Regions from separate parts of the Xenorhabdus sp. PB62.4 genome, predicted to be linked through region 1. Evidence: riboswitches for the same ligand, from Rfam matches in the RefSeq annotation. Region 1 holds a riboswitch; each other region holds the start of a gene.
The links. A riboswitch is a leader RNA that binds a small molecule or an ion and turns the genes downstream of it on or off. The one in region 1 is predicted to bind thiamine pyrophosphate.

Region 1 (10,900 bases):
TGATGAAAGAAGGTTGCTATACGGGTGAGATTCACGGAATTCCGACCTGCCGATGTGTTTATTTGCTGACGAGGTATTTACCATCAACGCAGATAAGAAATTGCAAGCGGAAGCTGAAATACAGGGTTGGAAGCAGTTGAATTGGGAATTATTTTAAACACCCTGCCATTTTGTTAACCGATTAATAATGCCGTATTTAATTAAGCGATTTATATGATTTCACAGCAAAACCAAGCTTCCCCCATATAATAATTAGTTAAAATACAACTAGTAACAACTTCAAAAGTATTTTTAAAAACCTAAAGCGCATCAATTAATTATTTTATATAAACATAAGATTATTCTTAAATTAATCCCCTTTCTCTTCTATACAAAAAAAATACATAATACGATCGGTCACTTCACTATATAAGTAATTACCCAGAATATATTAAATAGAAAAAGCATTTCTTAAATCAATTCATAGGTAATTCATATATTGTTAACACCACGCTACCGCATCAATTAAACAACCATTATTTAGTTTATACCTGCTTTCATCGAGAATATTTAAATCATGAATAAATCCATTTTAGCTGTTGTTATTAGTACTGTCATATCGATATCGCCAGCGTTTGCAGAGATCAACCTTAATTCTGGTGTCACGGCAAACACGAATCAGAATGTTGTGGATCAATCCGTTGCCATCGGGGCAAACAATGACTTAGGCAATGCAACTAAAGGGATTGTCATTGGTCATGACGGTAAACTAATAAATTCAAATAGAGGGGTTATCATTGGTTCTGGTACGGTCAGTAATGGAGATGGTGTGGCTGTTGCCGGTGGCGAATCCCAAAATGGAGGGCTCGCTTTTGGTTCTGGCTCCAAGGCAGAACGAGCCGATGAAATGAACATTGGTAATCGGCAAATAACGGGCGTTAAAGATGGAACAGATAATACTGATGCTGTCAATTTCGGGCAGTTAAACAAAACAGCCAGAAATACACTGGAAAATGCTAACAAACACACTGATAAAGTTATCGGGGAATTAGGTGAATCTCTCCATAAGCATTTAAATACTACGGAACAAAACATCAACGACCACACAAAAAAAATCGTCAGTAACGCCAGAAAATATATCAATGATCGTGAAAAAAACACCATTAATGAAACAACACATTACACTGATAAAACAGTATCTAACGCCTTTAATGAATCATTAAAATCCATCAAGGATTATAATGACACTCGCTACAATCAGCTTAATAACAAACTGACTCACAATTATAACCGTGCCAATGCCGGCATTAGTGGTGCAATGGCTATGTCAGCTATTCCGCAAAAATTTGGTTATGAAAAATCAGCAGGTATAGCAGTAAGTTCCTTTCGGGGTCAGGGAGCTTTAGCCGTTGGGGGGGAATGGAATACATCAACAAACACCGTGACTCATTTTAATGCAGCCATTGATACATTGGGTGGTGTTGGCGTAGCGGCAGGCTTGTCATTTGGTGCAGACTAATACAGGTTAAAAGAGAACTAATGAAAATACGTTATTTAGTAACTTTAATTATAACACCTATAGCATCAGGGCAAACTTGTGATACAACTCTTCCTGTAATTCACGACAAGGGACACACATTATGTTTTGAGAAAGATGGACACAATAATATATTTCCAGACATTTATTTATCTGCACCAGACAAGGTTCTTACTTTAGAAAACTCTCGGGATAATAAACTATTATCCCGAGAAGACAACCTGAAAAATTCAAACAACAACACACTTGGTTCAGCAGATGATATTTATTATTTTCCTGCGGAAAACAACAAGACAGGGTGGTTTTTTTTCTCATTTGAAAATTCATTAGATAATAGTCATGATAACTATATAAGATCTAATCATAACAATTTAACAAACTCCAGTAAAAATACAATTTCCAGCCGAAAGAACACATTAACTGACTCTAATAATAACACGATTAAATTGAAGTACGATTACAAAACCAATATTGATTATAACAATTCGAATAATTTAAAAAAATCTAATGAAAATGAAATTGATGGTGGTATAAATAAATTAACCAACTCTGACAAAAACCATATTACTGGCCACTTAACTACGTTAACCCATTCCAATAGAAACAAAAATATCAGCGGTAATAACAACACATTAGATAATTCCAATGATAATAAGAACATCAAAGGTAATGAAAATACATTAATACGCTCCAATGAAAACGAAGTTCAGGGCGATAAAAACCATCTCTCTGATGCTAAAGGAAACACTATCAATGGCAATAGAAACAAAAATATTCGTGGTGATAATAATATATTAGACAATGCCGATGATAATAAAAAAATAATAGGCAATGAGAATAAATTAGAATATTCCAATGAAAATGAAATTAATGGTGATAAAAATCATCTCTCGGATGCTAAAGGGAATAGTATCAATGGACATGAAAACAACTTAACCAACGCTGACGAAAATAATATTACTGGCAACAACACTATGTTAACCCATTCCAACAGAAACAAAAATATCAGCGGTAATAACAACACATTAGATAACTCTAATGATAATAAGAACATCAAAGGTAATGAAAATACATTAATACGCTCCAATGAAAACGAAGTTCAGGGCGATAAAAACCATCTCTCTGATGCTAAAGGAAATACTATCAATGGCAATGGAAACAAAAATATTCGTGGTGATAACAATATATTAGACAATGCCGATGATAATAAAAAAATAATAGGTAATGAGAATAAATTAGAATATTCCAATGAAAATGAAATTAATGGTGATAAAAATCATCTCTCGGATGCTAAAGGGAATAGTATCAATGGACATGAAAACAACTTAACCAACGCTGACGAAAATAATATTACTGGCAACAACACTATGTTAACCCATTCCAACAGAAACAAAAATATCAGCGGTAATAACAACACATTAGATAACTCTAATGATAATAAGAACATCAAAGGTAATGAAAATACATTAACACGCTCCAATGAAAACGAAGTTCAGGGCGATAAAAACCATCTCTCTGATGCTAAAGGAAACACTATCAATGGCAATGGAAACAAAAATATTCGTGGTGATAACAATATATTAGACAATGCCGATGATAATAAAAAAATAATAGGCAATGAGAATAAATTAGAATATTCCAATGAAAATGAAATTAATGGTGATAAAAATTATCTCTCGGATGCTAAAGGGAATAGTATCAATGGACATGAAAACAACTTAACCAACGCTGACGAAAATAATATTACTGGCAACAACACTGCGTTAACCCATTCCAACAGAAACAAAAATATCAGCGGTGATAACAACACATTAGATAACTCTAATGATAATAAGAACATCAAAGGTAATGAAAATACATTAACACGCTCCAATGAAAACGAAGTTCAGGGCGATAAAAACCATCTCTCTGATGCTAAAGGAAACAGCATCAATGGGAATGAAAACAAGTTAACTGACTCTAAAGAAAATAGTATCAACGGTAGTGTAAATCAGTTAACCAACTCTCAAAGAAACACCATTATTAATGATAATAACATCCTCATCAGCTCGGTTAAAAATAAAGTATCAGGCTCAAATAACACGCTTGATCACACAGCCGACTCTTATATTAAAGGACACGAGAATACTATTATTCAAAGCAATAAATTATTCAAAGATGACAAAAACCAATCTCTATCCCAAATAACTTTAAATAAAAGTATCTTAGGGGGAATCGGTGATGCAGGGATTGGATCTGCTGTGGCTGAAATAACTTCCAGCATTATCTTTGGGCACAATAACAATACTGTAACTACTGGTACGACTATTCGTACTTCCGCTGCCACTACCTTAAAAAATGCCGTAGCCTTAAATGCCGAAGACACCGCTGGCAGTGAAATCATTGCTATTGGTGGCAAAGCCGACGGAGATCATACTATTTCCCTCGGCGCAGGTTCATTCAGCACCAATGGAGGGATCGCATTCGGTGAAAATTCAAAAGCAACACGCACAGATGAACTGAACATTGGTCAACGCCAGATAACAGGCGTTAAAACAGGCACTGAAGATAATCATATCATCAATGTCAAACAGCTAAATAATGGCCGTGACAATACCTTAACGCAGTCAAGAACCTATGTCGAAGCAGGAATAACAGCACTTCCCAAGAAGATCAAAACACAAGCCGATGCCTTACAGACACAAGCCAATAAGCATACCAATGATATTCTGTTGTCGGCAAAAGATGATGCCAAAAAACGATTCCAGCGTATCACCAGACAATCAATACACTACACCAATACGCAAAAAACCCACTACCAAACGGTGTTTGAAAAAATGGCAAAAAACTATTATGTCGATACCCGGTTTGATCAATTGAACCGCTACGCTGATAAACAACAAAAAAAAATCAATGCAGGCATTTCTGCTGCAATGGCAGCAACTGCCATTCCATCAAAAAATAGTAATAAACTCTCAGTTGGTTTTGGTATCGCCTCATACCGTGGGCAAGCCGCGGGAGCTGTGGGTTCTATTTTTACCGTTAGCCCACATATTCAAATAAAAGTTGCCATGATGTATGACACTCAAAGTGGTACCGGGCTGAACTCAGGGATTACCATTGGATTTTAATCTCACTTAAAGAGTACAAGTTTTAGGTTGTAGTTTTCATAATCCCCTTTATACTCTGGGGTGTTTTTTTCTTGTCGGAGTGCCTAGCGTTCAACGTATATCACGATGGACACAGGCTGAGACCGTTAATTCGGGATCCGCAGAACCTGATCGGGCTAGTACCCGCGAAGGGAACAAGAGTAATCACTCCGCTGTTAGTATCAGCGTACATCTATACAAATAACGTGTACAAATACCAAACAGCATCAACCATTACTCCCTGCGAGCTCCAGACAAGCAATTTTCTCAACTTAAGCCTGTTCAGCAATGAGACAGGCGATAACACAGTCAGGAATTTGCTATGTCTAAGTCCAACAATACCGTTATTTCCGGTTCCGTTATTCCAGCCACGGATATTTCCCCCAAAGCCCACCCTGCAAGGCCGCGTAAAGCGCAGCGAGATGCAGCGCAGGCATTTATCAGTTCCATTCAAGGCGTGACGTTTCCTAGCTCAAAGCGCATTTATCTTGAAGGTTCCCGTCAGGATATTCAGGTTCCGATGCGTGAAATTCAGTTATCCCCCACGCTGGTGGATGGCACAAAAGAGCAACCTCAATTTGAGGAAAACGAACCTGTGCCCGTTTATGACACTTCCGGCCCTTATGGTGATCCTACTTCCGTGCTGGATGTGCAGACGGGATTACCCAAAATCCGCCAGCCGTGGATCGACGAACGTGATGATACAGAGCCTGTCTCCGTTCTCAGTTCCGATTTTACGCAACAACGTCTCGCCGACGCCGGGCTGGATCACCTGCGTTTTCACCATCGTCCACATCCACTGAAAGCCAGACAAGGCAAACGTGTTACCCAATTGCACTATGCGCGCCAAGGCATCATCACGCCAGAAATGGAATTTATCGCACTGCGCGAAAATATGGGACGCGAACGTATTCGCAATGAAGTCCTGCGCCAACAACATGCAGGACAAAGTTTCGGTGCCAACTTACCGGAAAACATCACGCCAGAATTTGTCCGTCAGGAAGTTGCTGCCGGTCGCGCGATCATCCCTGCCAATATTAACCATCCCGAATCCGAACCCATGATTATTGGCCGCAATTTTTTGGTGAAGGTCAATGCAAATATCGGTAACTCTTCTGTCACCTCATCCATTGAAGAAGAGGTGGAAAAACTGATTTGGTCTACCCGCTGGGGCGCAGATACGGTGATGGATCTCTCTACCGGACGCTACATCCATGAAACCCGTGAATGGATACTACGCAATAGCCCGGTTCCCATTGGTACAGTACCGATTTATCAGGCACTGGAAAAAGTCAATGGCATAGCGGAAAACCTGACATGGGAAATGTTCCGCGATACGTTGCTGGAACAAGCCGAACAAGGTGTCGATTACTTCACCATTCACGCAGGGGTGTTACTGCGTTACGTGCCAATGACTGCCAAGCGCCTGACAGGTATTGTTTCCCGTGGTGGCTCGATTATGGCGAAATGGTGTCTTTCCCATCATCAGGAAAATTTCCTCTACACGCACTTCCGTGAAATTTGTGAAATCTGTGCCGCCTATGATGTTTCCCTCTCTTTGGGTGATGGATTGCGTCCCGGCTCCATTCAGGATGCCAATGATGAAGCACAATTTTCCGAACTGCATACTCTGGGAGAACTGACCAGAATCGCATGGGAGTACGATGTTCAGGTTATGATAGAAGGGCCGGGGCATATCCCGATGCAATTAATCCGCCGCAATATGACGGAAGAGCTGGAGCATTGCCACGAAGCCCCGTTCTACACATTAGGGCCATTGACGACGGATATCGCCCCCGGTTATGACCATTTCACCTCCGGCATTGGCGCTGCCATGATTGGTTGGTTTGGTTGTGCCATGCTGTGTTATGTCACGCCAAAAGAGCATCTCGGCTTACCCAATAAAGAAGATGTCAAACAAGGGCTGATTACTTACAAAATCGCAGCCCATGCGGCTGATCTTGCCAAAGGCCATCCGGGTGCTCAGATCCGCGATAACGCCATGTCGAAAGCGCGGTTTGAATTCCGTTGGGAAGATCAATTCAACCTCGCGCTTGATCCTGATACCGCCCGCGCTTATCGCGATGAAACCTTACCGCAGGAGTCCGGCAAAGTCGCCCATTTCTGCTCCATGTGTGGGCCAAAATTCTGTTCAATGAAAATCACACAAGACGTGCGGGATTATGCGGCGAAACTGGAACAGGAAGCCGGAATGGAACAGATGTCTGAAGAGTTCCGCGCCCGTGGCAGCGAGCTGTATCACAGTGCTGAGGATACCGCCAATGAAAAATCAGCATGAAACACTACATGAAATACTACACGAAACACCACATGACACACCATCATTTGCTCCAACCACACATCGGTTGGGGCTGTATCCCGTTGTGGATTCTCTGATGTGGATTGAACGATTACTGGAAGCCGGCGTCAGGACTTTGCAACTGCGCATCAAAGATAAGCCCGAAGAACAGGTAGAGCAGGATATTCAGTCCGCCATTGCACTCGGCCGTCAATACAATGCCCGGCTGTTCATTAACGACTACTGGCAACTGGCAATCAAACACCAGGCCTATGGCGTTCATTTAGGGCAAGAAGATCTGGATATCGCCAATCTTAGCGCCATCCGGCAAGCGGGGCTGCGTTTGGGGATTTCCACCCACGATCAACAGGAGCTGGCGCGGGCAAAATCCCTGCGCCCCTCCTATATCGCATTAGGGCATATTTTCCCCACCACCACGAAAGAGATGCCGTCGTCACCTCAAGGTCTTGCCGCGCTAAAACATCAGGTTGAGATCACACCGGAATATCCTACCGTCGCCATTGGTGGTATCTCACTGGAACGTGTACCGGATGTCGTTGCAACAGGTGTTGGTGGCGTTGCATTAGTCAGTGCTATCACGAAATCGAAAGATTGGCAGCAAACTACGGCAAAATTACTTCACTTAGTTGAAGGGCAGGAGCGGGGGAATTTATGCTAAACGATCAAGAAGTTATGCGTTACAGCCGCCAATTGCTTCTGGAAGATATTGGCCCTGAAGGTCAGGAAAAATTAAAAGCCAGTAAGGTGCTGATTGTCGGTCTGGGTGGCTTAGGTTCACCCGCAGCGCTCTATCTCGCCGCAGCCGGCGTAGGGGATCTTTATCTTGCAGATGATGACACGCTGCATATCTCGAACCTGCAACGCCAAATTATTTACCGCACAGCAGATATCCCTGCCAACAAAGCCCAATCAGCAGCAAAACAACTGGCTGATTTGAACCCGCAGATCAATATCACTGATCTCACCGAACGGCAAGATCGTGAGTCTCTGGCGAATATTGTCAACCGGGTCGATTTGGTACTGGATTGCAGTGATAACATGGCAACCCGCCATGCCGTCAATGCCGCCTGTATTGCTGAAAACAAGCCGCTAATCAGTGGCAGTGCGATCGGTTTCAGTGGGCAACTCATGGTTTTCGAATTTCCTTATCAACATGGATGCTATGCCTGTCTCTATCCTGATCAAGAAGAACCCCAACGCAATTGCAGAACCGCGGGGATATTAGGCCCAATCGTTGGTGTCATTGGGACATTGCAATCATTGGAAGCAATAAAAATGCTGACAGGTCTCCCCTCTCCTTTGAGTGGAAAACTCCGGCTGTTTGATGGCAAACAACAGAGCTGGAGTACGTTACAACTGACTCGCTCACCACAATGTCCAGTTTGCAGCTCAGTATCGAAAAAATCGATATCAGAAAGACTATCAGCGAAAACGTCAATATCGATAAAAAACGGGCAGGAAAAGAAGTCGCATGAACATTATCGTTAACGATCGGATGATGACACTCAGTGCCCCCATGACGGTGCAACAGTTGCTGGAACATATCCAGTGCACTCAGTCCGGTACCGCATTGGCTATTAATCAAACCATCATTCCACGCTCAGATTGGTATACCCATCAGGTGAATGACGGGGACAACATCTTGCTGTTTCAGGCCATTGCTGGTGGCTAATATTGCTGGAGGCTAATTATGTTAAAGATTGCTGATACCACTTTCGACTCCCGTCTATTTACCGGAACAGGCAAGTTTGCCAATGCCGGATTAATGATCGAGGCAATTCGGGCCTCAGGCAGCCAATTAGTCACAATGGCGATGAAGCGCATTGATCTCCATAGGAATGACGATGGTATTCTCGCGCCCCTGCAACAGTTGGGCGTTAAACTACTCCCCAATACTTCTGGCGCAAAAACGGCGGAAGAAGCTATGTTTGCCGCTCGCCTTGCGCGGGAAGCGCTAGGAACTCACTGGATTAAACTGGAGATCCACCCCGACGTAAAATATTTGCTGCCTGATCCGATTGAAACTCTGAAAGGCGCAGAACAATTAGTGAAAGAAGGATTTGTCGTTCTGCCTTATTGCGGTGCTGATCCGGTTCTGTGTCGGAGGTTGGAAGAAGTCGGCTGCGCGGCTGTCATGCCATTAGGGGCTCCCATCGGCTCAAATAAGGGATTACTGACGCGTGACTTTCTGCAAATCATCATCGAACAAGCCAATGTGCCCGTTGTTGTGGACGCAGGGATCGGTGCCCCCAGCCATGCACTGGCAGCCATCGAAATGGGGGCAGATGCCGTGCTGGTTAATACCGCCATCGCTGTTGCCCGCAACCCTGTCAAAATGGCTCAGGCGTTCAAAACCGCCATTGAAGCAGGTGAACTTTCACATCAGGCCGGCGTAGCAAGCCAGAAATCCCATGCAGAGGCTTCCAGCCCTCTCACCGAGTTTCTGGGGGCGTTATGACAAACAGTACATTTCACCACAATACGTTTCGTCAACACTGGCAACAATTAGATTGGGATGACCTCACCCTGCGCATCAACAGCAAAACATCGCGAGACATTGAACATGCGCTAACCAGCGATCACTTAACGCTGGATGATTTTATGGCTTTGCTTTCCCCGGCGGCTCTGCCTTATCTTGAATCACTCGCTCAACGCGCACAGCAACTAACCCGACAGCGTTTTGGCAATACTGTGGGATTTTTCATCCCACTTTATCTTTCCAATCTGTGTGCCAACGACTGCACCTATTGTGGTTTCTCTATGAGTAATCACATTAAGCGCAAGACACTCAATCAACAGGAAATTGAAGAAGAATGCCTTGCACTGAAAAAACTGGGATTTGAGCATATCTTGCTGGTAACGGGGGAACATCAGAACAAAGTGGGTATGGACTATTTTCGCCGCTTCCTTCCTCTGATCCGCCGCCATTTCAGTTCAGTTTCAATGGAAGTCCAGCCACTGTCACAAGAAGAATACGCTGAGCTGAAAACACTGGGGCTGGATGGCGTGATGGTCTATCAAGAAACCTATCACCAACCTAGCTACCAATTACACCATCTGAAAGGTAAAAAGCAGGATTTCCACTGGCGATTGGAAACCCCAGAACGTCTTGGGCGGGCAGGTATCGACAAAATCGGGCTAGGTGCCTTAATTGGGCTATCCCACAATTGGCGGACCGACTGCTATATGGTAGCGGAACACCTCTTTTTCCTGCAAAAACAGTTCTGGAAAAGTCGCTATTCCATCTCCTTCCCACGGCTACGCCCCTGCGCTGGCGGCATTGAGCCAGCCTCATTGATGAATGAAGCTGAATTGGTACAACTCATTTGCGCGTTCCGTCTGCTGGCACCGGATGTAGAACTTTCTCTTTCAACCCGTGAATCTCCCTACTTCCGCGATCACGTTGTACCACTCGCTATCAACAATATCAGTGCCGGCTCCAAAACTCAGCCCGGCGGCTATGCTGACGGTCATCACGAGCTGGAGCAATTCGCTCCTCACGACAATCGCCCTGTTTTTCAGGTTGCCGAAGCCTTAGTTAAATCAGGTTTACAACCCGTTTGGAAAGATTGGGACAATTATTTGGGGCGATAGTTATTGTATTTGGGGGTGACAATTAACTAGGGGGGGGGTAATCCCCCCATTTTTATCGGTGAGATATGGCTAAAGTTGATATAGTTTGTCGTTATTGTCACAAAACAGACGATGTTAAAGGACATAGGGAAGGGAGTAGCGGTCACCCCGTTATCACTGTTATACCTGCCGTAAAACTTTTCAACTGAAGTACACCTATTAAGCCTGCAATCCGGGAATGAAAGAGCAGATCGTATGCGAAATTGATGAACAATGGTCGTTTGTCGGTATATTGTTGGGAAGTATTACACTCAACGTATAGAAAGAACCAATCTGACACTCCGCACACGTTTAAAAAGACTG
Region 2 (10,900 bases), on a different contig from region 1:
ATAATATCGGTCGCTTTTTAGGTTTCTCTGTTGAAGACCTCGGAGCCAGAGGTAATTTAACTATGATCCCCGAAGCCGTGCTTTTATTCGCTCTGCCATCAGGAGTTTTGGCTTTCATCTTCATATTAATGAATCCAATCAAGTCATTGTCTGATGAACACTATTTCCTTTGCTCCGCATTTGTTGTATTAGGTGTTGTTTTATTACAAATATCAGCCTCTGGCCGGGCATTATATTTACTGCCTTTTATTGCACCTATGGCGATTTTAGCAACACAGACCTTCATTAAAATACCTCAAATAATCTATAAATATTTGACCTTATTTTCCTCCATACTTTGGTCTGTTCTGATTATATTTTTATGGGGCTGTTATTTCTTAGCACTTTTCACGGATTATAAACACTGGTTAACGCCACTTGGCAGATGGTTGCCAATGAGTTATCAGATACATTTTTCTGGATTTATATTTACTATCGCTGTTTTAATTACAGCAGTATGGGTAGCCAAAAATTGGCTTATTTCTAAATCTCCCGCTTTGCGCGCCGCCCAAAATTGGGTTCTGGGTATCGCCACAGTTTGGGGATTAGTCTTTACATTATTTGTCGGTTGGATTGACTACACCAAAGGTTATCAAGGCACTTTTCTTGATTTAAAGGAGAAGTTAGCAGGGGTATATCAAGATAATGACTGCATGGCTTCATATAATATTGGCGAATCTGAAGCGCCAATGCTCTATTACTATGCCCATATTTTGCATCAACAACAGAAAACCTTTGATGCCCCCAAAAAATGTGATTGGTTGCTTGTTTTATTTTTATCTGAAGAGATAGATCCTGCACCTAAAGGCATGGTGTTATTTTGGCAGGGGCATAGGCCGGGTCAAGATCGTGAAAATTTGGTGGTTTATAAAAAGGCGGGGTTGGGAGATAATAAATAATTTAAATAAAGCGCCATTTAATGGCGCTTTATTTATAGCTATCTATCCCCAAAATCACCGCCTCATCAGCCTCTCCACTCATCAATTTATCTGTTGCACCATCATAATGAATTTTCCCATCCACAATCAGTAACGAACGTGGAGCGATTTTTGCTGCGTCATCAAGATTATGAGACACCATCAATAGAGTAATTTGGCGTTCACGACAGATTTGATCCAGCAATTCCAGCATTTCATTACGTAAAGCAGGATCAAGCGCTGAAAAGGGTTCATCCAGCAATAAAATAGGTTGATGGCGAACCAAGCAACGTGCTAATGCTGCGCGTTGGCGTTGACCGCCAGAAAGTTGAGCGGGTAAGCGAGAGAGGCATTCCTCCAGCGATACCTGAGTAGCGATCTGCTGGAGTATTTGCTTTTGTTCGGTATTTAAGCGCAATCCGGGGTGTAAACCTAAACCAATATTTTGCGCAATGGTTAAATGGGAAAACAGATTGTTTTCCTGAAATAACATAGAAACAGGCCGCTTAGAAGGAGGGGTATTCGTATGATCTTCATTATTCAGCCAGATTTTTCCATGCTCAGGAAATTGGAAACCCGCCATTAAACTTAATAAGGTACTTTTGCCTGCTCCGCTTGGACCAAGGATCGCAATGCGTTCCCCGGCTTTAACGTTCACATCAAACTGCATGGCAAGATGTTCGTAAGTATAAGTGACATTATCGAGTTTAATCATGGCGTCGGCTCGGTAGACGTTCAATAACAGTGAATAAAATAAAACAGAGAAGAAGCAGTAAGAACGCGGTGACTGCACCATCCTGACTGCGGTATGCCCCAATTTGTTGATAAAGATAGAAGGGCAGAGTACGAAAATCTTCGTTGCCAAATAATGCGACAACCCCAAAATCACCAATTGACAGTACACAGGCGAAAGCCAGTGCTTGTGCCAATGGGATTTTCAGAGCTTTAAGCTCGATGAGACGCAGCCGATGAATACCCTGAATATTGAGGGAACGGCATAGAGGGTTGTAGCGTTCAGCCAAATCACGCATTGGATTTTCTAATACTTTTAAAGCATAAGGGATCGCCATCAGTGCGTTGGTCAAGATAACCAATCCGTAAGGTGATTGGGGTATGCCAATAGTGGTATTCAGTAAAAGGAAAAAACCTGTAGCAAGGACAATACCCGGCATGGCAAGAATCAGCAAACCGCTGGTTTCCATCGCTTGTCCCCAGTGCGATAAATGACGTAAACGTAATTCGCGGCTACTCCATAGCAGCATCATGGTCAGTACGACACAAAGTAATCCGGCGCCCAGTGCAATCACGATGGAAGTGATAAGGGCCTGCCATAAAGCGGGCTGGCTCAGGACAGTAAAAATACTGAGGTTCAGTCCATCGATAATGACGGCTAGCAAAGGAGGCAGCAGAAGTAGTAACGCCATGCTAATCAGTAAACCATCGGATAGTTTTCTCAGCCATGAATCCTGTGGATTACGCCATTTTTGTTGATGGCTGTAACCGACAGAAAAGGTGCCTTTGAGTTTTTGGCTGAGTAATACCAAACTGAGGCAGCAAAAAAGTTGTATCAGGGCGAGCAGGGCAGCTTGAGAGAGATCATAGTCATAACTGATTGCCTGATAAATAGCCAGTTCGATAGTGGTAGCCGCAGGGCCGCCACCCAATGCAAGCACAGTGGCAAAACTGGCAAAACACAGCATGAAAATCAGTGCGCCTGTCGGCAAAATTTGGCGACGCAGATAAGGCCACTCCACAAAACGAAAATGTTGCCATTCACTCATACCAAGTTGGGCTGCAAGTTGCCGCTGTTCGGTGGCAATATTTTCCAGAGATTGCAGCAATAAGCGTGTTGCCATCGGCATATTAAAGAAAATATGCGCCAGTAGAATTCCTTGTAACCCATAAGGCGTAAAACGGTATTCAACCCCTATCCATTGGGAAATATTTGCCAGCCAGCCGGTTTGACCGTAAACAGTGAGAATACCAAACAGAGCGACCAAAACAGGAAGGATCAATGTCATTGCGCATAAGCGCAGAAACAGCATCTTGCCCGGAAAATGGCGGCGATAAAGCGCCCTTGCAAGGAAAATGGCGGGTATTACCGATAATACGGCAGATAAGAACGCTTGCCGGAAGGTGAACTGAATCACATGCCAGAGATAATTGTCATGCAGGAATATCTGCCAGTCGCTTTCAGGCGCATTGAACCACAGCGTACCAAATGCCGACAGGGCAACGATAATTAACAGGCCGGAGGCAATAACCCCCGGCAATATCCAACCCGCAATTAACGGCTGACAGCGCTTTGCCATATACGGATCCATTTGGTACGGTGTTTTGCCACATCATCTGCATTGAATAGCAGGGATTTCTCAGGAACCGTGAGTTGCTTGAAAACCTCAGGCAAAGGAATATCAATCACGGGGTACATCCATTGAGTCGTCGGGAGGGCTTGCTGGAATGCCGGCGATACCATGAAATTCATGAACTTTTGTGCCAGCTCAGGCTGTTTGCTTGAGGCTAATTGGGCTGCGACTTCAATCTGCAAATAATGCCCTTCCTCAAATATCGCCGCCGCATAATTATCTTTTTTCTCTGACATAATGTGATAGCCCGGTGAAGTGGTATAGCTCAGCACCATATCACCTTCGCCTTTTAGGAACAGGCCATAGGCTTCACTCCACCCTTTCGTGACAGTAAGCGTCTTTTTGGCTACTTTCTGCCACTCCTGTGCGGTGTTATCGCCATAGAGCTCCTGCATCCAGAGCAGGAAGCCCAAGCCCGGAGTGCTGGTGCGCGGGTCTTGATAAATAATCTTCCAGTTCTGGTGACTATTGATTAATTCATCCATACTTTTTGGTGGGTGAGGTAAGGTGTTCTTGTTGTAAATGAAGGCAAAGTAACCGTAATCGTAAGGAATAAATGTTGTATTGTTCCATGGGATGGGTAATTTCAGTTTTGATACATCAACATGGCTTGGTGCAAACAACCCTGTTTGTTGGGCGGCTTGGATCAAGTTGTTATCCAAGCCCAGCACGATATCTGCTGATGTTTTTTTGCCTTCCATTCTCAAACGGTTCAGTAAGGATACGCCATCTTCCAGAGCAACAAGTTTCAGTTCACAACCACACTCTGCTTCAAAGGCTTTTTTAATGGCTGGGCCAGCTCCCCATTCAGAGGCAAATGAATCATAAGTGTAAACTGTCAATGTTGGCTTCGATTGAGATGCTTGGGCAAAGACACAGGCAGAAATCAATAGCGTATTGATGGCGATAAAACTGAAAAATAATTTCTTAAACACTTTGCTCTCCTGTAGTTGTAGGCATTAGTTGTAGGCATTAGTTGTAGACATTAGTTATGGACATTAGCCATTAACGTTCGTTATTAGCAGATTGGCAAAGGATCTGAGAAGGTGCTAAATGAAAATTACTTATTTTATATCAAGGATTAGCGTCTCAAATCCCTACGCCGGTACTAACCGGTTCAGGTTCGACGGGTTTGTTCTCAGCAAAACTGTTTCATTACAGCCGCACCCCGTTGAGATGGCGGTATTGTAGAGACTTAAGCTACGTCTGCAAAGTCCAATCATAGAGGTTTACCGCTTGAGGTGAGTGTGAAACAATTAGCCATCTTTTCAAATGTATTTTATCGAGAGGTAGTCTGGTGATCGATGATGATGGCTACCGCCCGAATGTAGGAATTGTAATTTGTAATCGCCAAGGGCAGGTTCTGTGGGCCCGCCGTTATGGGCAGCATTCCTGGCAGTTTCCTCAGGGGGGTATCAATCCGGGGGAATCACCAGAGCAAGCGATGTATCGCGAGTTGTTCGAAGAAGTTGGTTTAAGTCGCAAAGATGTACGGGTCCTCGCCTCGACCCGTAGTTGGTTGCGTTACAAATTACCCAAGCGTTTGGTGCGTTGGGATACAAAGCCTGTTTGTATTGGGCAAAAGCAACGCTGGTTTTTATTGCAGTTGCTGTGTAATGAAGCAGAAATTAATGTGCAGCGCAGTAAAACGCCGGAATTTGATGGCTGGCGTTGGGTTAGTTATTGGTATCCTGTCCGGCAAGTGGTTTCTTTTAAACGGGATGTATACCGCCGCGTGATGAAAGAATTTTCTTCCATTGTGATGCCAATACAGGAATCTGCTTCACAGATACATTCACCTTATTTACATCGTCGTAGAAGAAGTTAGGTAATTGTTATGCTCACGCGCTTACGGGAAATTGTCGAAAAAGTGGCTATGACAGCTAATTTATCTGAAGCGCTTGAGCTGTTGGTCAATGAAACTTGTCAGGCAATGAACACGGATGTCTGTTCTATTTATCTGGCAGATCATCAGCGACATTGTTATTACCTAATGGCAACCAAAGGGTTGAGAAAACCCCGAGGTCAAGCGATCAGTCTGGCTTTTGATGAAGGCGTCGTGGGCGAAGTCGGACGTTTGTCTGAACTAATCAACCTCGCAGATGTCCGCGAACATCCTAGTTTCAAATATATCCCCCAAGTCAAGGAAGAAAGCCTGCGGGCTTTTTTAGGTGTGCCTATTATTTATCGCCGTCAGTTGCAGGGAATATTAGTTGTTCAGCAACTTGAACGGCGGTTGTTTGATGAAAGTGAAGAATCTTTCATGGTTACACTGGCGACTCAGCTTGGTGTTATTCTTGCCCAGGCGCAGACAAAAGGGTTATTTGGTCAGTACCGTCAAACCCGGATTAAGGCTCTCTCTATTTCTAATGGCATTGTTATGGCTCAGGGATGGCAGGATCGTTCACAACCTTTGTTGGATCAGGTATCTGAGGCATTAACGCTGGACTATCAGGCTGAACGATCAAGACTGACTCGGGCCCTGGAGCAAACTACAGCGGAGTGTCGCCGGATTAGCAAGCGTTTCACTGTGAGTTCACAGAAAGAAAGTGCTGCCATTTTTGATCTCTATTCTCATTTATTAAATGATCCCCAACTCAAGCAAGATCTGTTTTATTCCGTCGATAATGGTTTTATGGCGGAATGGGCGATCAAAGTCGTGATTGAAAAATACGCCGAACAGTTTGCCAGCTTGCAAGACCCCTATATGCGAGAAAGAGCGTCTGATCTGCGGGCGCTTGGGCAGCGGGTATTGTTTCATCTGGATGATTCTTTCGCTGGCGCTGGTCAGTGGCCGGAACGCTTTATTCTGGTTGCCGATGAGCTTAGTGCCAATTTGTTGGCCGAAATGCCGCAAGAACAGTTAGTTGGCGTAATTGTGCGTGACGGTGCGACGCATTCCCACTCTGCGATACTGGTTCGTGCGATGGGGATCCCGGCTATTATGGGAGCGGATATCCAACCTGAACTACTGCATAACCGGACGCTTATCCTTGATGGCTATCGCGGAGAAATTTTCGTTGAACCAGAGCCGCTTATCGCTCAGGAATACCAGCAGATCATCGAAGAAGAACATGTCCTCAGCAAGCTGGCTGAAGGTGAACAGCAGCAGCGAGCACAGCTCAAGAGTGGTGAGCGGGTTTTGGTGCAACTTAACGCAGGCCTGAGTCTGAAACATGAGCAGCAAATAGCGGATAGTATTGATGGCGTCGGGCTATATCGCACAGAAATCCCCTTTATGCTGCATAACGGTTTTCCATCAGAAGATGAGCAGAAAAATCGTTATCAGGAGATGCTGGAACTTTTTCCTGATAAGCCTGTAGTATTGAGAACACTGGATATTGGTGCAGACAAACAACTTCCCTATATGCCCATCAGTGAAGATAATCCCTGTCTCGGCTGGAGAGGAATTCGTATCACTCTGGATCAGCCTGAGATTTTTCTCATTCAGCTTAGGGCAATGCTGAAAGCCAATATACACACCGGCAATCTAAAAATACTTTTGCCAATGGTGACAAGTATTGAGGAAATTGATGAAGCTCGAAAACTGATTGAAAGAGCGAAAGCTGAGGTTGAGCAAACCATCTCTGACATAATCCCCATGCCCCAGATTGGTATCATGATTGAAGTGCCATCTACGATTTTTCTGTTGCCACAATTAAAGAAGCGGATTGATTTTGTCTCTATTGGCACGAATGACTTAACCCAGTATTTACTTGCAGTGGATCGCAATAATACCCATGTCGCCTCACTCTATGATAATTTACACCCTGCGGTGATTAGGGCGCTAAAACTGGCCTTTGATGAATGCCAACGCCTTGATCTTCCTATCAGCATATGTGGTGAAATGGCGGGTTTACCGATGGGGGCATTAATATTGCTTGGTTTAGGTTATCGTAGCCTGAGCATGAGTGGCCGAAGTGTTCCACGCATCAAATATTTGTTGCGCCAATTGGGTGTGAACAAACTCGAAAGCCTTATAGATGTGGTACTGAAAGCCGAAACCAGCCAGCAGGTAAAAACTTTGTCAGCCGAGTTTATGGAATCGCATGGGCTAGGAGGATTAATCCGAGGCGGTATTTAGCATTGAACCAGCTCAAAATTCCTTGGATTAGGCACTGGAGTTAATCCAAAAACACCGTAAATTTTATGCCTGAAATTCGATGTCTGACGATAAGGGCGGAGAACAGTCACTTGGCTATGCTATTATTTGTCTGGAGTTATTCAAGCAAAGTAATTTATTCGCATAAGATAATTTATCTTCCATATCATTTATTCACACAACATTACTTTTAGTGGGGAACGATGAGCACTAGCTATCTGGAATTTCCTAAAATTGACCCAGTCATATTTTCAATCGGGCCTGTATCCCTCCACTGGTACGGTTTTATGTATCTGGTTGGTTTTGTTTTTGCCATGTGGCTAGCAAATCGCCGTGCAGCAAAGCCAAACAGTGGCTGGAATAAAACCGAAGTTGAGAACTTACTATATGCAGGGTTTGTCGGGGTTTTCGTCGGTGGACGCCTCGGTTATGTTCTGTTTTATAACCTTCCAATGTTCCTTGATAATCCTCTCTATCTGTTTAAGGTTTGGGATGGCGGCATGTCCTTCCACGGCGGGCTGGTAGGAGTTATCTGCGCCATGTGGTGGTTTTCCCGCCGGACTAAACGTCATTTCTTACAGGTCGCTGACTTCGTTGCTCCATTGGTTCCTTTTGGTTTGGGCATGGGGCGTATCGGTAACTTTATCAATGGCGAACTGTGGGGACGTGTCACGCTTGATACGCCATGGGCGATGTTATTCCCGGGTTCCCGCAGTGAAGATATCGCATTGGCGACAACCGATCCTTCTTTATGGCCGATTTTGGAAAAGTATGGTGTCCTGCCTCGCCATCCATCACAGTTATACGAGATGGTGCTTGAAGGTATTGTGCTGTTTATCATCCTCAATTTATTTATCCGTAAATCACGCCCGATGGGAAGCGTTTCAGGTCTGTTCCTGATTGGTTACGGTGCATTCCGTATAATAGTCGAATTTTTCCGCCAGCCTGATGCGCAGCTCGGGTTGTTTGAAGGGATTAGTATGGGGCAAATCCTTTCTGTGCCAATGATTCTGGTCGGAATTTTAATGATGGTATGGGCGTATAAAAGCCCTGGCAACAAAGCTCGAAACAACGATTCCCGAAACAATAAGATACAAGAGGCAAAATGAAACAGTATCTGGATTTAATGAAAAAAGTGCTGGAAGAAGGCACGGCAAAAGATGACCGTACCGGTACGGGAACTCTCTCTATCTTTGGTCATCAGATGCGTTTCAATTTGCAGGAAGGTTTCCCGCTGGTAACAACCAAGCGTTGTCATCTTCGCTCCATCATCCATGAACTGCTTTGGTTCTTAAATGGTGATACCAATACCCAATATCTGCATGATAATGGCGTGACCATCTGGGATGAATGGGCTGACGAAAATGGCGATTTGGGGCCTGTTTACGGTAAACAATGGCGCGCCTGGGGCTCGGCGGATGGTCGTCAAGTCGATCAATTAACCCAAGTTCTTGAACAATTAAAAAATGATCCTGATTCACGCCGGATTATTGTTTCCGCATGGAATGTTGGCGAGTTGGATAAAATGGCATTGGCGCCATGCCATGCTTTTTTCCAATTCTATGTGGCCGATGGCAAACTGTCCTGTCAGCTTTACCAACGTTCCTGCGATGTGTTTTTAGGATTGCCGTTCAACATTGCCAGCTATGCTTTGTTAGTGCATATGATCGCTCAACAGTGTGATCTTGAAGTGGGTGATTTTGTTTGGACAGGTGGAGATACCCATCTTTACAGTAATCATATGGAACAAACTAAACTTCAGTTAAGCCGTGAGCCACGTGCATTACCTAAATTGGTTATTAAGCGCAAGCCTGATTCATTGTTTGATTATCGATTCGAAGACTTTGAAATTGTGGGTTATGATCCACATCCGGGCATCAAAGCCCCAGTCGCAATTTAAGAAACGATACCAATAGTTTCTTAACGTAATACCAAATTATTAAAGAGCGGGTTTTGCCTGCTCTTTTTACATTTATCGTCAGAGGTTCTCAATATTAAAAATTAGCTGCTTATCACTTTTGCGTGTTGCCTCCCAAATAAAATGAAAGAGATTATTTCATCGTTATTTTTCCCTGAAATCACTTCGCATAATGAAATAAATTGTCTTCCTATTTTTCTATGAATCAAAGATATTCTCGCCGAAAGAAGCACGCCTTAATTATAAAAGGAATTGGCGTATAAGAGATTGATATGAGAATAATTATTAAGAAGACAAATACTAAGGTAGAAAATTATCCCGAAAATAGTTTATTAAATTGCAAAGCAAATAGGCGAGTAAACAGACCTGAACAATCAGGATTTACATTATTGGAGTTATTGATAGCGATGCTGATTATCTCCATTAGTTTGTCTTATGGGCTGTATTATTGGGGGCAATATCAAAACCGCCTGAGCTTGCAATCAGCGGTGCACAATGTTTTGTCCTTTATGGAAAGGCAACAGGCTTTGGCAAATTATCTGAACCAAGATCGTACACTATGGTTAGTTATGGGTCATTCTTGGTGTCTGATATCTTCTGTGACCAAGGTATCTGATTGCACTGCAGAACATGGAGAACGGGTTAATTCTCCTCATGGTGATGTTTTTTTGGCATCATCTACGACTGAACGCATTGATTTTTATGGTATTAGAAACACGGCAATGCCGGCCAGTTTCATGATGGCAAATTCTGCGGGTGAAATTAGTATTGTGATTTCGGGACGCGGTCGGATTAGAACGTGCAGTAATACAATTAGCCAACTTCCTGATTGTGAGGGAATAAAAAATCCATGATCATGATGCTGACTGCTTTTTGCTTTAAAATTACTTTTCGTTTTAAAACTACCTTCTGTTTTAAGGCTATGTTCTGTTTTAAGCAAAAACAGACAGGGTTTTCCTTGTTGGAAATAATGGTAGCCATGTTGATTAGTAGTGTTATTTTTATTGCCATGACCAAAACCTATCCGGTTTTATCTGGTCAGGTCTTCGATCTCTATCGTAAATATCGGCTGCATTATTTAGTGAATAGAACCGTTTATTTGATGGAAAAAGATATCCGGCGGGCAGGTTATTGTCAGGATAAAAAACAGTGTGAAGGTGAACCATTGATCATTAAAAATAAGAATACAGAACCTGCCAGCTCCTGTTTTATTGTCGCTTTTGATCTAAACCTAAATAATCGGTGGGAAAAACCTGATCATATTGAATCCGAGTTTTTTGGCTATCGCCTGAATAACCAGGCACTTGAATGGAAAAGAGGGGCGAGTGATTGTCAGGAAAATGGTTGGGAAAGGTTATTTGATCCTAAAGAGATTGTGATTGATACCTTTCACCTTGAAAAATCACAGGCAAAAAAAGGGCTGATTTTTGTCACGCTGTCCATTAAAGCCCATTGGCTGAAATCTTCATCTATTGTCTATCATCACCAAACGACAATCCGGCTACGTAATGTCAGGGAATAAAGAAGATATGGCAAACAAGCAGCAGGGAAATATTTT
Region 3 (10,900 bases), on a different contig from region 1:
AGGATCATGCAGGAGCGGCCATTGAATGGCCGCTGACGATATCAAGCTTTATGATTCGCAGTTGTAAGTCAGATGCAATGGAAGTTTAACTTCAAGTTCAATATCTATACTTTGGCGAAAATCATAAGGTGTAATGCCATATTCTTTACGGAACATATATGTGAAGTGAGATTGAGAACCGAAGCCGAAGTCCAGGGCAATATCAAAAATTGGCAATGAACTGTTTCTCAGTAGGGAAACCGCGCCAGCCAATCGTCTCTGACGAATGTATTTGCCAAGCGATATTCCTGTGACTTCTTTGAATATTTTCTGCATGTGCCAAAGTGAATAGCCAGAGTAAGCAGCAAGCTCTTCAAGATGAATGACACGGCCAAGATGGTTTTCTATCCATTTACTCAGTGCGCATACAAGTGCTAAGTGGTTATCTTGTGGCATTACAATTTTAAATTGGTTAAAGGTTGGGGAAGTATACACAACTTCTTTTCAAGATGACAAAATCGATCATTGCGAGGCTCAGTAATGACTGAACTAAAATTTGAATGTTATATCATATAAAACCCCCTATAATATTTGATTATAACATTAACTACAATGAAATCATTCTAAGGTGACCTAATTGAATATGAAAGTAATAGTATTAATTTTGTGCTTGATATTAGTGTGTCTATTTTTGTATTTACTGGCACTGGACGTACATTGTGAGCAAGGCACCGTACACGGTGATCAAGGACATGGTCATGGACAATTCGAATTAGGTATTTGTTCTATCACTCGATATTTACCTTTTTGATGAGCATCCTAATCATTTTCCTGCTTGCATGTGTGTTAACATACATTCGTGGTATTCATTCTTTGTAAATGATGTTTTAATATCCACCTGATTCTAATTAACAGACTAAATATCGCGTTAAGTCAGGGAATAGCCCAATTATTACAATAATTGAAGTAATTTAGATTCGACAAATTTTGTGAGAATTGGGAGGCTGGTGGATTTTTTTACGCTACTCAGGTCTAAGAGCAACAATTAAAATGGCTTTTAATGAGACAGGTTCCAAGCATCGCAAAAAGAGGACTAGATGGCAGGACAACAAGAACAACAAACGACGCTTAAGCGTGGTTTAAAAAACAGGCATATTCAGCTTATTGCCCTCGGTGGTGCAGTAGGAACAGGATTATTTCTAGGCATTGCCCAAACGATAAAAATGGCTGGCCCTTCGGTACTTCTCGGATATGCGATTGCTGGATTTATTGCATTTTTGATTATGCGCCAGCTAGGGGAAATGGTCGTTGAGGAGCCTGTTGCGGGGTCATTTAGCCATTTTGCTTATAAATACTGGGGAAACTTTGCTGGTTTTTTATCGGGCTGGAATTACTGGGCAATGTTCATTCTGGTCGGCATGGCAGAATTAACCGCCGTTGGTATATATATCCAATATTGGTGGCCAGAGGTTCCGACATGGGTTTCTGCTGCAATATTCTTTGTACTGATTAATCTTGTTAATCTGATTAATGTTCGGTTATACGGTGAAACCGAATTTTGGTTTTCTATCATCAAAGTTACTGCAATTATCGGCATGATTATCTTTGGAAGCTACTTACTGATTAGTGGTAATGGCGGCCCACAGGCAAGCATAACCAATTTATGGCAGCAGGGCGGTTTTATGCCAAATGGGGTGACTGGCTTGATTATGGCGATGGCAGTAATCATGTTTTCATTTGGTGGGCTGGAAACAGTGGGAATTACTGCGGCGGAAGCGGAACATCCTGAGAAAAATATACCAAAAGCAACCAATCAGGTTGTTTATCGAATTTTGCTGTTTTATATCGGTTCACTGGCTATTTTGCTTGCACTTTATCCTTGGCAGAACGTAGTAGAAGGTGGTAGCCCATTCGTTTTAATCTTCCATGATCTGGATAGCTTTTGGGTAGCGAACGTCCTAAATGTGGTGGTACTTACGGCTGCATTATCTGTTTATAACAGTGGAGTGTATTGTAATAGCCGAATGTTATATGGTTTGGCTAAACAAGGTAATGCCCCCCGCATCCTGACAAAAGTTAATAAACGTAGTGTACCTGTCTTGTCCATTGGTTTATCGGCCTTAGCAACATCGATTGGTGTATTGATTAACTATATTATGCCCGGTAAGGCATTTGAACTGTTGATGTCTTTAGTGGTGACAACGTTGGTCATTAACTGGATTATGATTTGTTTTGCTCACCTGAAATTCCGCGCGGCTAAGAACAAAGAAGGTGTTAAGACACAATTTCGGGCATTATGGTATCCATTCGGGAACTACCTGTGTCTGGCATTCTTGGCGTTCATTCTCGTCATTATTCTGATGATGCCAGCAATTCGTATTTCAGTTATTCTGATGCCATTCTGGATTGGTGTATTGTGGGTGGGTTACTTGGTGGCTAGATCAAAAAAGCAGACAAACGAGTAAACTAGCTATTAATCCATTCAGCATGTTTTTCAGCCGGGTATGATATCGATATCCGGCTGATTATTATTGTCAGTACTAATATGACAAACACCAATATGACAAACATAGTGATATATGAAAACCAATTGATTAAGAGAGTTTTTGTTATATACCCAATGAATTTCGATATATTAGATATTTACCATTGCCAACGTAACCAGCTAAACAGCACATTACCATTATTGTATATACCGGGAATATAGGTTGATTGAAAAGAGAGTCTAAATCGTCTCAAGACGATTATGTGAGTCCATAGGTAAAACGGTTATGCTATGTGATTACGGGTAAATAAATGTCATTAATAGTCGATTTTTAGCAATTAATATTATAATTGAACAATATTTAATAAATGATAAACAAAAAGTAATCTGGTTATATGTAGAATAACTATATTGTATGCTTCAATGAATAGGTGCGAAATTAACCATTATTTTATAGTTATCCGAAATGCAACTTCGGGATAACTATAACTCTCTGATCTACTCTATAACAGGCGTAAAAAACAGCATTATATATTAGATTAATTAAAGTTGTTTCTTGGGTTAAAATTTTCTTTTTGTATTTATTCATGAAGTTATATAACTTAAAAATTATTGTGTAATTTCAAATCGGTATGGATGTTAAGTATTTTAAATGTGTGCGTTAGCTCCAGCACCTGAAAAAAATGGCTTGCGATTATATAAAGAGTATGTGATAAAACACATGGGTAAACGAAGTTCTGTTTTGTTAATAAATAACAGCAACCAATACTGGTTTGTTTATTTTTATGCCTGTCGGCTAATAAAGTGATTCAAAGGAAATTTTTGAAATGGCAAAAATCACTGGTACCGTGAAGTGGTTCAACGAGTCTAAAGGTTTTGGTTTTATTACTCCAGCTGATGGTAGCAAAGATGTATTTGTACATTTTTCTGCAATTATGAAAGATGGGTTTAAAACATTGTCTGAAGGCCAACAAGTTGAGTTTGAAATTCAGGATGGTCCTAAAGGCCCTGCTGCTGCAAACGTCTCAGCTTTATAGTAATAAATTTATTTTGGTTAGTATTTAATTACTGGCTAAATGTATTATTGTCAGTCTGGTTTTATTGTCTGATAATAAACCATTGCAAATATCACTCTATTGGGATACTAATAGAGTGATTTTTATTTTGACTCGGGGCGTTCTTTATTGAGCTGAGAAGTACCCGTATTACCTGATCTGGATAATGCCAGCGTAGGGAAGTCATGGTATCTCCTATTTTGATATCTGCTTTTCTTTGGCTGGTGATAGGAATCACCATAATGAGAATTAACTCACTGACTATCGCAGGGACAGATCCTAGCGGTGGTGCCGGCATTCAGGCCGATTTAAAGACTTTTTCCGCGCTTAGTGCTTATGGCACGGCTGTGATAACTGCACTGGTTGCCCAAAATACAATGGGCGTACAATCAATTTATGATATCGATCCCCTCTTTGTTGCTTCCCAACTCGAATCTGTACTTTCAGATATCAGAATAGATAGCGCCAAAATTGGCATGTTATCGAATGCTGCTAATGTCGCTATAGTGGCTGAAACATTGCGCCGTTATCCTATTCCTTACATCGTATTGGATACTGTTATGCTGGCAAAAAGTGGTGATCCACTATTATTACCAGAAGCCGTTACAGCAATGGTAGAACAGTTACTGCCAATTGTTTCTTTGGTCACACCAAACTTACCGGAAGCTGCTGCTATACTGAAATGCGCTCTTGCCAAAACAGAAGCTGATATGTTGCAACAGGGGCGTGAATTGCTTTCAATAGGATGTCAGGCAGTTTTATTGAAAGGAGGTCATTTGATCAATGAGGAAAGCCCCGATTGGCTGTTTACTCCTGAAGGTGAATGGCGTTTTACTTCAACCCGGGTGAATACACGGAATACTCATGGTACAGGTTGTACTTTGTCTGCCGCACTTACTGCATTACGTCCCCGTTATCCTGATTGGCAAAGCACGTTGCCTGTTGCAAAAATGTATTTGCAGAATGCGCTTGCGCAGGCTGATACCCTCGAAGTTGGTCAGGGAATAGGGCCAGTCCACCATTTTCACCAGTGGTGGTGAATAATGTGGGTGCCCGCTTGTCATTAAATGAAGTACTTGTATTAAATAATGGGGATATTTGTATCCCCATCTTGAGTATGGGAAGTGAAAAAAGCTGGATTACGCGATTGTGATCTTTTTGTCGAGATAAACATCCTGAACGGAGTGAATTAGCTCAACGCCTTCTTTCATTGATTTCTTGAACGCTTTGCGACCGAGGATCAACCCCATGCCTCCGGCACGTTTGTTGATGACAGCGGTACGGACTGAATCACTCAAGTCGTTATCGCCGGAAGCCCCACCCGAATTGATTAATCCAGCGCGCCCCATGTAACAGTTAGCAAGCTGATAGCGAACGAGATCAATCGGGTGTTCAGTAGTCAAATTGTTATAAACACGTTTATCAGTATGCCCAAACCCAATAGCCGTATAGCCACCATTAGTTTCAGCCATTTTCTGCTTAACGATATCAGCACCGATTGTTGCTGCCAGATGATTCGCCTGGCCCGTTAAGTCGGCGCTGGTATGGTAATCAACTCCATCTTTTTTGAATGCCGAATTACGCAGATAAGCCCATAACACAGTAACCATGCCTAGTTCATGAGCGCGTTCGAATGCGGCAGAGATTTCTTCGATTTGGCGACGTGATTCAGGAGAGCCGTAATAGATTGTTGCACCGACCGCAACTGCACCCATGTTAAATGCCTGTTCGACACTGGCATACAAGGTTTGGTCATATTGGGCTGGATAGGTTAACGTCTCATTATGATTTAGTTTTACCAAGAACGGAATTTTATGGGCATAACGGCGAGAAACTGATGCCAGCACACCATAAGTTGAAGCAACACAGTTACAACCCGCTTCGATCGCCAATTCAACGATATTTTTAGGGTCAAAATAGAGCGGGTTGGTGGCAAAAGAAGCACTCGCAGAATGTTCAACGCCCTGATCTACCGGCAAAATTGAGAGATAACCAGTGCCTGCCAGACGACCGTGATTCATTAAGGTCTGCATGGAACGTAAAACAGTATTGGGTCGATTATTTTCGATCATCACTCTATCGACAAAATCGGTACCGGGGAGATAGAGGTTTTCACGTGGAATGGTATTGCATTGATGTTGTAATAAACTTTCAGCGTCTTTTCCTAACAACTTAGCGATATCAGTCATGATTAACTCCAGTTTGCAAAAGGCGCTGCTGATTGTTGTTGATATTTATATTGATCACAAGGTAAGCAGAGAGGGAAACCGTAGTGGATCGCTTCAGTTAATACAAATGTTGTTAAAATTTAATCATTCTGCATGACAGTAAAGTAAAATAATACTTATTTTGCATGATGATAAATAACCATTAGTCTATTCTGTAATTGAATAAATTGAGCGGTGTTTTCTTAAAGTTTCCTTCATTAAACTGAAGGAAACCAGATGATATTTATTGTTATATGGTTTTACTGCTCATAATAAATAATGTTGCCAATCCCTGATTAATATGTAACCAATGGGAAATTGAAAAACATTAAGCTAATTTATATTTTTGCAGTGAAGGGGCTTTTTATAATCAATTGAATTTATTGCTATTTTTTATTTTTTGTATAAAAGAAAAGGCCAGCCCAAGGGAGATTGAGCTAGCCAAGGAGGTGGTTCCTAGTCTTACAGTAAAACTTTTTTAGTTCTTCGTTTTTCAGAGCTGATAATACGAGAAATAAAATGGTATTGATGTGATCTGTTTCTAAAAAAACAGAACAATTTCTTTAAAACTTCATTTCGAATTATTTCACTGGAAATTCTTGTGAATGAGGCGCTCTGGTATTGCCGCTCTTTAAATGTCGGACAAGTAAGGCATAATTCAGATTAATTTCTTCAGGAATTGGGAGATAAACGATATGCCCATCACCGGGTGCGACTTCTACTGACTGACCTTTCTTATTTGTCATGGATTCTAACGTAAAGTTAATGTTGCCTGATGGTGTCATGAGCTCCAGTTGATCTCCAACAAGAAACTTATTCTTCACGGCGACTTCGGCCAACCCGTTGATTCGGTTGCCAGTAAGCTCACCAACAAATTGTTGGGTGTCTGATATCGAATAGCCGCATTCATAAGTCTGGTAGGCATCATGGGTATGACGACGCAGGAAACCTTCTGTATAACCACGGTGTGCCAGGCCTTCCAGAGTCGTCATGAGAGTAGGGTCGAAAGGTTTTCCGGCAACGGCATCATCAATGGCACGGCGATATACCTGAGCTGTGCGGGCACAATAATAGAAAGATTTTGTACGTCCTTCGATTTTTAATGAGTGAACACCCATGTCGGTTAATCTCTCCACATGCTCAATCGCACGTAAGTCTTTAGAGTTCATGATATAAGTGCCATGTTCATCTTCAAATGCTGACATGTATTCGCCCGGGCGTTTGGCTTCTTCGATCATGAATACTTTGTCTGTTGGAGCACCCTGGCCCAATGTGGGTTCAACATTCTTGACAGGAATAGGCTCGTGCATATGAACAATATTACCGACAATATCTTCTTTACCTTCCTGAACATTATATTCCCAGCGGCAGGCGTTAGTGCATGTTCCCTGATTAGGATCGCGTTTATTGATATAGCCCGATAACAGACAACGACCAGAATAAGCCATGCAGAGTGCGCCATGGACAAAAACTTCAAGTTCCATTTCTGGTACTTGCTGACGGATTTCAGCAATTTCTTCCAGTGAAAGTTCACGGGAAAGAATGACACGCGTTAATCCCATTTGTTTCCAGAATTTGACGGTAGCCCAGTTAACCGCGTTTGCCTGAACTGAAAGATGAATGTCTATTTCAGGAAATGCTTCGCGCACCATCATGATTAAACCCGGATCGGACATAATCAGCGCATCAGGCCCCATTTCCACAACAGGTTTCAAATCACGAATAAATGTTTTCAGCTTTGCATTATGTGGTGCAATATTGACGACAACATAAAAACGTTTACCTAATTCGTGGGCTTCTTTAATGCCTTGAGCCAACGTTTCATGGTTAAATTCATTATTGCGGACACGCAGGCTATAGCGGGGTTGACCAGCATAGATAGCATCTGCACCATAGGCAAACGCATAACGCATATTTTTCAAAGAGCCGGCAGGAGAAAGTAATTCTGGAGTAAACATATTCTTAGCATTCTCAGTCTGAGTTCAAGTCAGCCCTTACCCTATCATCTTTATCATTACTAAGGGTAAGGTTAAAGGGAGGGGGATTTTAGCGCTTATTCCGTCATTAGCACAAATATATTATCGTCCCGGAAGGGGACTAGAGATGATTTCTTCTGAGATTACTTTAGTCACCAGAACAAGTTAGCCTGCATTGGTTATAAATTGAATTGCCGGATATGGTTAAAGAAAAACGCGCCGCTGATACGGCGCGAGCCATTAATTGTGTTTGACCAAATCGGGTTTGGTCAAATCACGAATACTTTCTGTCGGCCCGGCTTTCATGACCGATTGTATACATTTCTTCATGCTGGCTTCATTAGCATAAGGTTCACTGACACCAATAATCTGATGATTGCGGGCTTTCAGGACAAAATAAGACTTACCTGACTTATTTTTTCTCACTTCATGGCGGGTTTTATTGGGAGAATTGACCCGCACAGAGTTAATACCTTTGTTGGCAGCAGCCTTAGTGGTATACATTTCACTGTTCAAAATAATATCACCGTTTGCTGCCACCAGATTGAAGTAAAATTGCCCGTTCTTTGCTTTCTTAAGATCATAATGCCCAGTAGCCATAAGAAACTCTCCTGATTGGGTAATTATTAGCTTAAGTTTAGCTTGAATTTTGTACAGTAAAGAGGTTTGGCAAAAAATTTATTTGTCGTGTAGTAATAACTTGACGTTAGTTCATTAAAACGCACATAGAGCGGCTTTGGAGTTGATTTGGGATCGCTACAACGGAGTTTATTGTCGCTGGTTTACTTCCTGAATCGTAACGACATTTAAGAAAAATCGCGTGAATGATTGAGACAAAACCGAATTGCTGTGAATATTGTCACATCAAACGACAGATCTCAGCTTCCCAACGATAGCCAAGGCCATAAATTGAACGAATAAAAGATTTATCTTCATCCAATTGTTCTAGCTTTCTACGCAAGTTCTTAATATGGCTATCAATGGTACGATCATTCACGATGCGATGATCATCATAAAGATTATTCAATAGCTGATCACGGGAAAAAACCCGCCCCGGTTGGCTGGACATAATCTTAAGCAATCGAAATTCAACGGGGGTCAGTTCAAGCGCCCGTTCAAGATGACGTGCCTGAAAATGATTTTCATCTATGGTCAGCGCACCTTGTTCGCTGACGATATCTTGCGGGCGATAACAACGGCGGAGGATTGTTTTTACTCTGGCTACCATTTCCCGTGGGCTATACGGTTTGCAGATATAATCATCAGCCCCAATTTCCAATCCGAGAAGCCGATCAATTTCTTCCGTTTTCGCTGTCATTATTACAATCGGGATATCAGAAAACTTACGAATTTCCCGACAGACCGATAACCCATCAAGACCGGGTAGCATCAGATCAAGTAAGATAATATGGGGCTGGTATCTTTGAACATGATCAATGACTTCATCACCGCGTTTCAGCCATTCAGTCTGATAATCTGCCGATTGCAAATAATCAACCAGCAACTGTCCCAATTTCGGTTCATCTTCAACGATGAGAACGGTATATTGTGTAGAATATATACTCATTGCGTATTAGGTTCAGAGTGTTTCATGTTCAGGGAATGTCATCAATGGTAATTCTACGTGAATTTTTATACCACCTAAAGGTGATCTTTCCGCATGAATCGTTCCATCGTGCGCTTCGACGATATTATAACAAATTGCCAGCCCTAACCCTGAGCCACCGCTTGCACGATTGCGGGAAGATTCACAACGATAAAAACGCTCAAAAACATGTTGGCATTGCCCGGCAGTCAGTCCGGGAGCACTGTCTTGTAAATCCAATACCCATCTGTGTTGATTTGAATAAGCTTGAATAATTGTTTTTCCGTGCTCATTGGTATAGCGCAGGCTGTTTTCTAGCAAGTTTTGGAATAGCTGTATCAGTCGATCTGGATCAGCAAACAAAGTTACATTTTCTTTCAGGCTCAACGCCAAGGTGATTTGTTTATCAGCAAAACGACCTTGATAACCTGCCACAGAGAGTTGCAGTAATTCGCTGACCTTAACGGCTTCTTTTCTATAAGTCAGAGAGCCGCGATCGGAAAGTGATAATAAATGCAGGTCGTTGACCAATTTTGTTAAGGTCGTGACTTCCGTGAGTAGAGAATGGATAGTCTCTTGTGTCGGTTGCCGCACACCATCCTGCAAGGCTTCCAGTTCTCCACGCAGCACAGAAAGTGGGGTGCGCAATTCATGGGAAATATCCGCCATATAATCACGTCGCATCTGCTCATTTTTTTCCAGTGTACTGGCGAGCTGATTAAAATCTGACGCCAGCTTACCGATTTCATCTTGACTGGATGGAATAACGCGGACACTAAAATCACCAGCAGCAAGTTTGTGGGTTCCTTCTACCAAACGTTTGACTGGCCTTAAAAAGCCACGGGAGAGAAGAAAAGTCGCAATCAGTGCCAGTAAGGTGGAAAAACCAGCAATAATCCAACTGGTGAATTGTTGCTGGTGGGCGAAGCTAATATCGGCCTGACGCGTAATTTTGTCTGAAGTGCTGACAATGACCCAACCGACAACGTCATTTTGATAAGTGACAGGTTCACGGTAACTTTCTGCCGGAATGTCATTGGAATGACCTACCAAACGATTCATTTGAGTATCCACAACCCAGAACTGGGGACGCCAACCATGGGAAGTGGTTTTTTTATAGATATCACTATTTTGTTCAATAGTACGGATGATTTGAAAAATCATCCGATCATTTTGGGTTAGGAAACGCCAATCACCGTATTGCTGGTATTGTTCTGTCAACGCTTCTGCCAGCATCTTTGCCCGCATTTGGCTATTTTGTTTGATATAGCCAATAAAGCCGTGCTGGAAACTGAGGCGGACGCCCCAGTGCATAGTGACCAATACCAACATACAAGTGGCAAAAATCGCCAAAAATAACTTACTGCTGATACCTGTTTTTATCATGAATTTCCTGCGGATGCCGATGCGTGGGGCTGTTTGGTACGACGTCGCAGCCATTTTTCGCGCAGTCGGTCAAAGAACAAATATACAACAGGGGTGGTATATAGCGTAAGCAACTGGCTCATCACCAGTCCACCGACAATGGTGATACCCAATGGGAAACGCAGTTCAGCGCCGTCTCCGTTGCTCAGTACCAAAGGTAAAGCACCGAACAAAGCAGAAAGTGTCGT

Region 2: another riboswitch for thiamine pyrophosphate. It lies ahead of thiB (thiamine ABC transporter substrate binding subunit); the one in region 1 lies ahead of thiC (phosphomethylpyrimidine synthase ThiC).
Region 3: another riboswitch for thiamine pyrophosphate. It lies ahead of thiD (bifunctional hydroxymethylpyrimidine kinase/phosphomethylpyrimidine kinase); the one in region 1 lies ahead of thiC (phosphomethylpyrimidine synthase ThiC).

Annotation. Positions count from the first base shown of each region.
Region 1 is NZ_NKHR01000015.1:96,652-107,551, reverse strand. It holds gene Xenpb_RS13165 (hemagglutinin) at 557-1,498, shown strand; gene Xenpb_RS13160 (YadA C-terminal domain-containing protein) at 1,519-4,626, shown strand; TPP riboswitch at 4,692-4,816, shown strand; gene thiC (phosphomethylpyrimidine synthase ThiC) at 4,967-6,943, shown strand; gene thiE (thiamine phosphate synthase) at 6,927-7,622, shown strand; gene Xenpb_RS13145 (HesA/MoeB/ThiF family protein) at 7,616-8,452, shown strand; gene thiS (sulfur carrier protein ThiS) at 8,436-8,636, shown strand; gene Xenpb_RS13135 (thiazole synthase) at 8,655-9,422, shown strand; gene thiH (2-iminoacetate synthase ThiH) at 9,419-10,558, shown strand; partial or broken gene Xenpb_RS13125 (IS1 family transposase) at 10,624-10,900, shown strand, end outside.
Region 2 is NZ_NKHR01000005.1:1,055-11,954, reverse strand. It holds gene Xenpb_RS06165 (hypothetical protein) at 1-938, shown strand, start outside; gene thiQ (thiamine ABC transporter ATP-binding protein ThiQ) at 967-1,671, opposite strand; gene thiP (thiamine/thiamine pyrophosphate ABC transporter permease ThiP) at 1,664-3,268, opposite strand; gene thiB (thiamine ABC transporter substrate binding subunit) at 3,244-4,257, opposite strand; TPP riboswitch at 4,399-4,503, opposite strand; gene rppH (RNA pyrophosphohydrolase) at 4,620-5,150, shown strand; gene ptsP (phosphoenolpyruvate--protein phosphotransferase) at 5,160-7,406, shown strand; gene lgt (prolipoprotein diacylglyceryl transferase) at 7,628-8,533, shown strand; gene thyA (thymidylate synthase) at 8,530-9,324, shown strand; gene Xenpb_RS06125 (prepilin peptidase-dependent protein) at 9,615-10,196, shown strand; gene Xenpb_RS06120 (prepilin peptidase-dependent protein) at 10,265-10,864, shown strand; gene Xenpb_RS06115 (YgdB family protein) at 10,872-10,900, shown strand, end outside.
Region 3 is NZ_NKHR01000021.1:45,889-56,788, reverse strand. It holds gene Xenpb_RS15450 (helix-turn-helix domain-containing protein) at 49-435, opposite strand; gene Xenpb_RS15445 (PhoP/PhoQ regulator MgrB) at 623-790, shown strand; gene Xenpb_RS15440 (amino acid permease) at 1,077-2,444, shown strand; gene Xenpb_RS15435 (hypothetical protein) at 2,623-2,727, opposite strand; gene cspC (cold shock-like protein CspC) at 3,292-3,501, shown strand; TPP riboswitch at 3,625-3,717, shown strand; gene thiD (bifunctional hydroxymethylpyrimidine kinase/phosphomethylpyrimidine kinase) at 3,759-4,559, shown strand; gene fbaB (class I fructose-bisphosphate aldolase) at 4,659-5,708, opposite strand; gene yegQ (tRNA 5-hydroxyuridine modification protein YegQ) at 6,308-7,684, opposite strand; gene Xenpb_RS15410 (YegP family protein) at 7,943-8,302, opposite strand; gene baeR (two-component system response regulator BaeR) at 8,562-9,269, opposite strand; gene baeS (two-component system sensor histidine kinase BaeS) at 9,282-10,670, opposite strand; gene mdtC (multidrug efflux RND transporter permease subunit MdtC) at 10,670-10,900, opposite strand, start outside.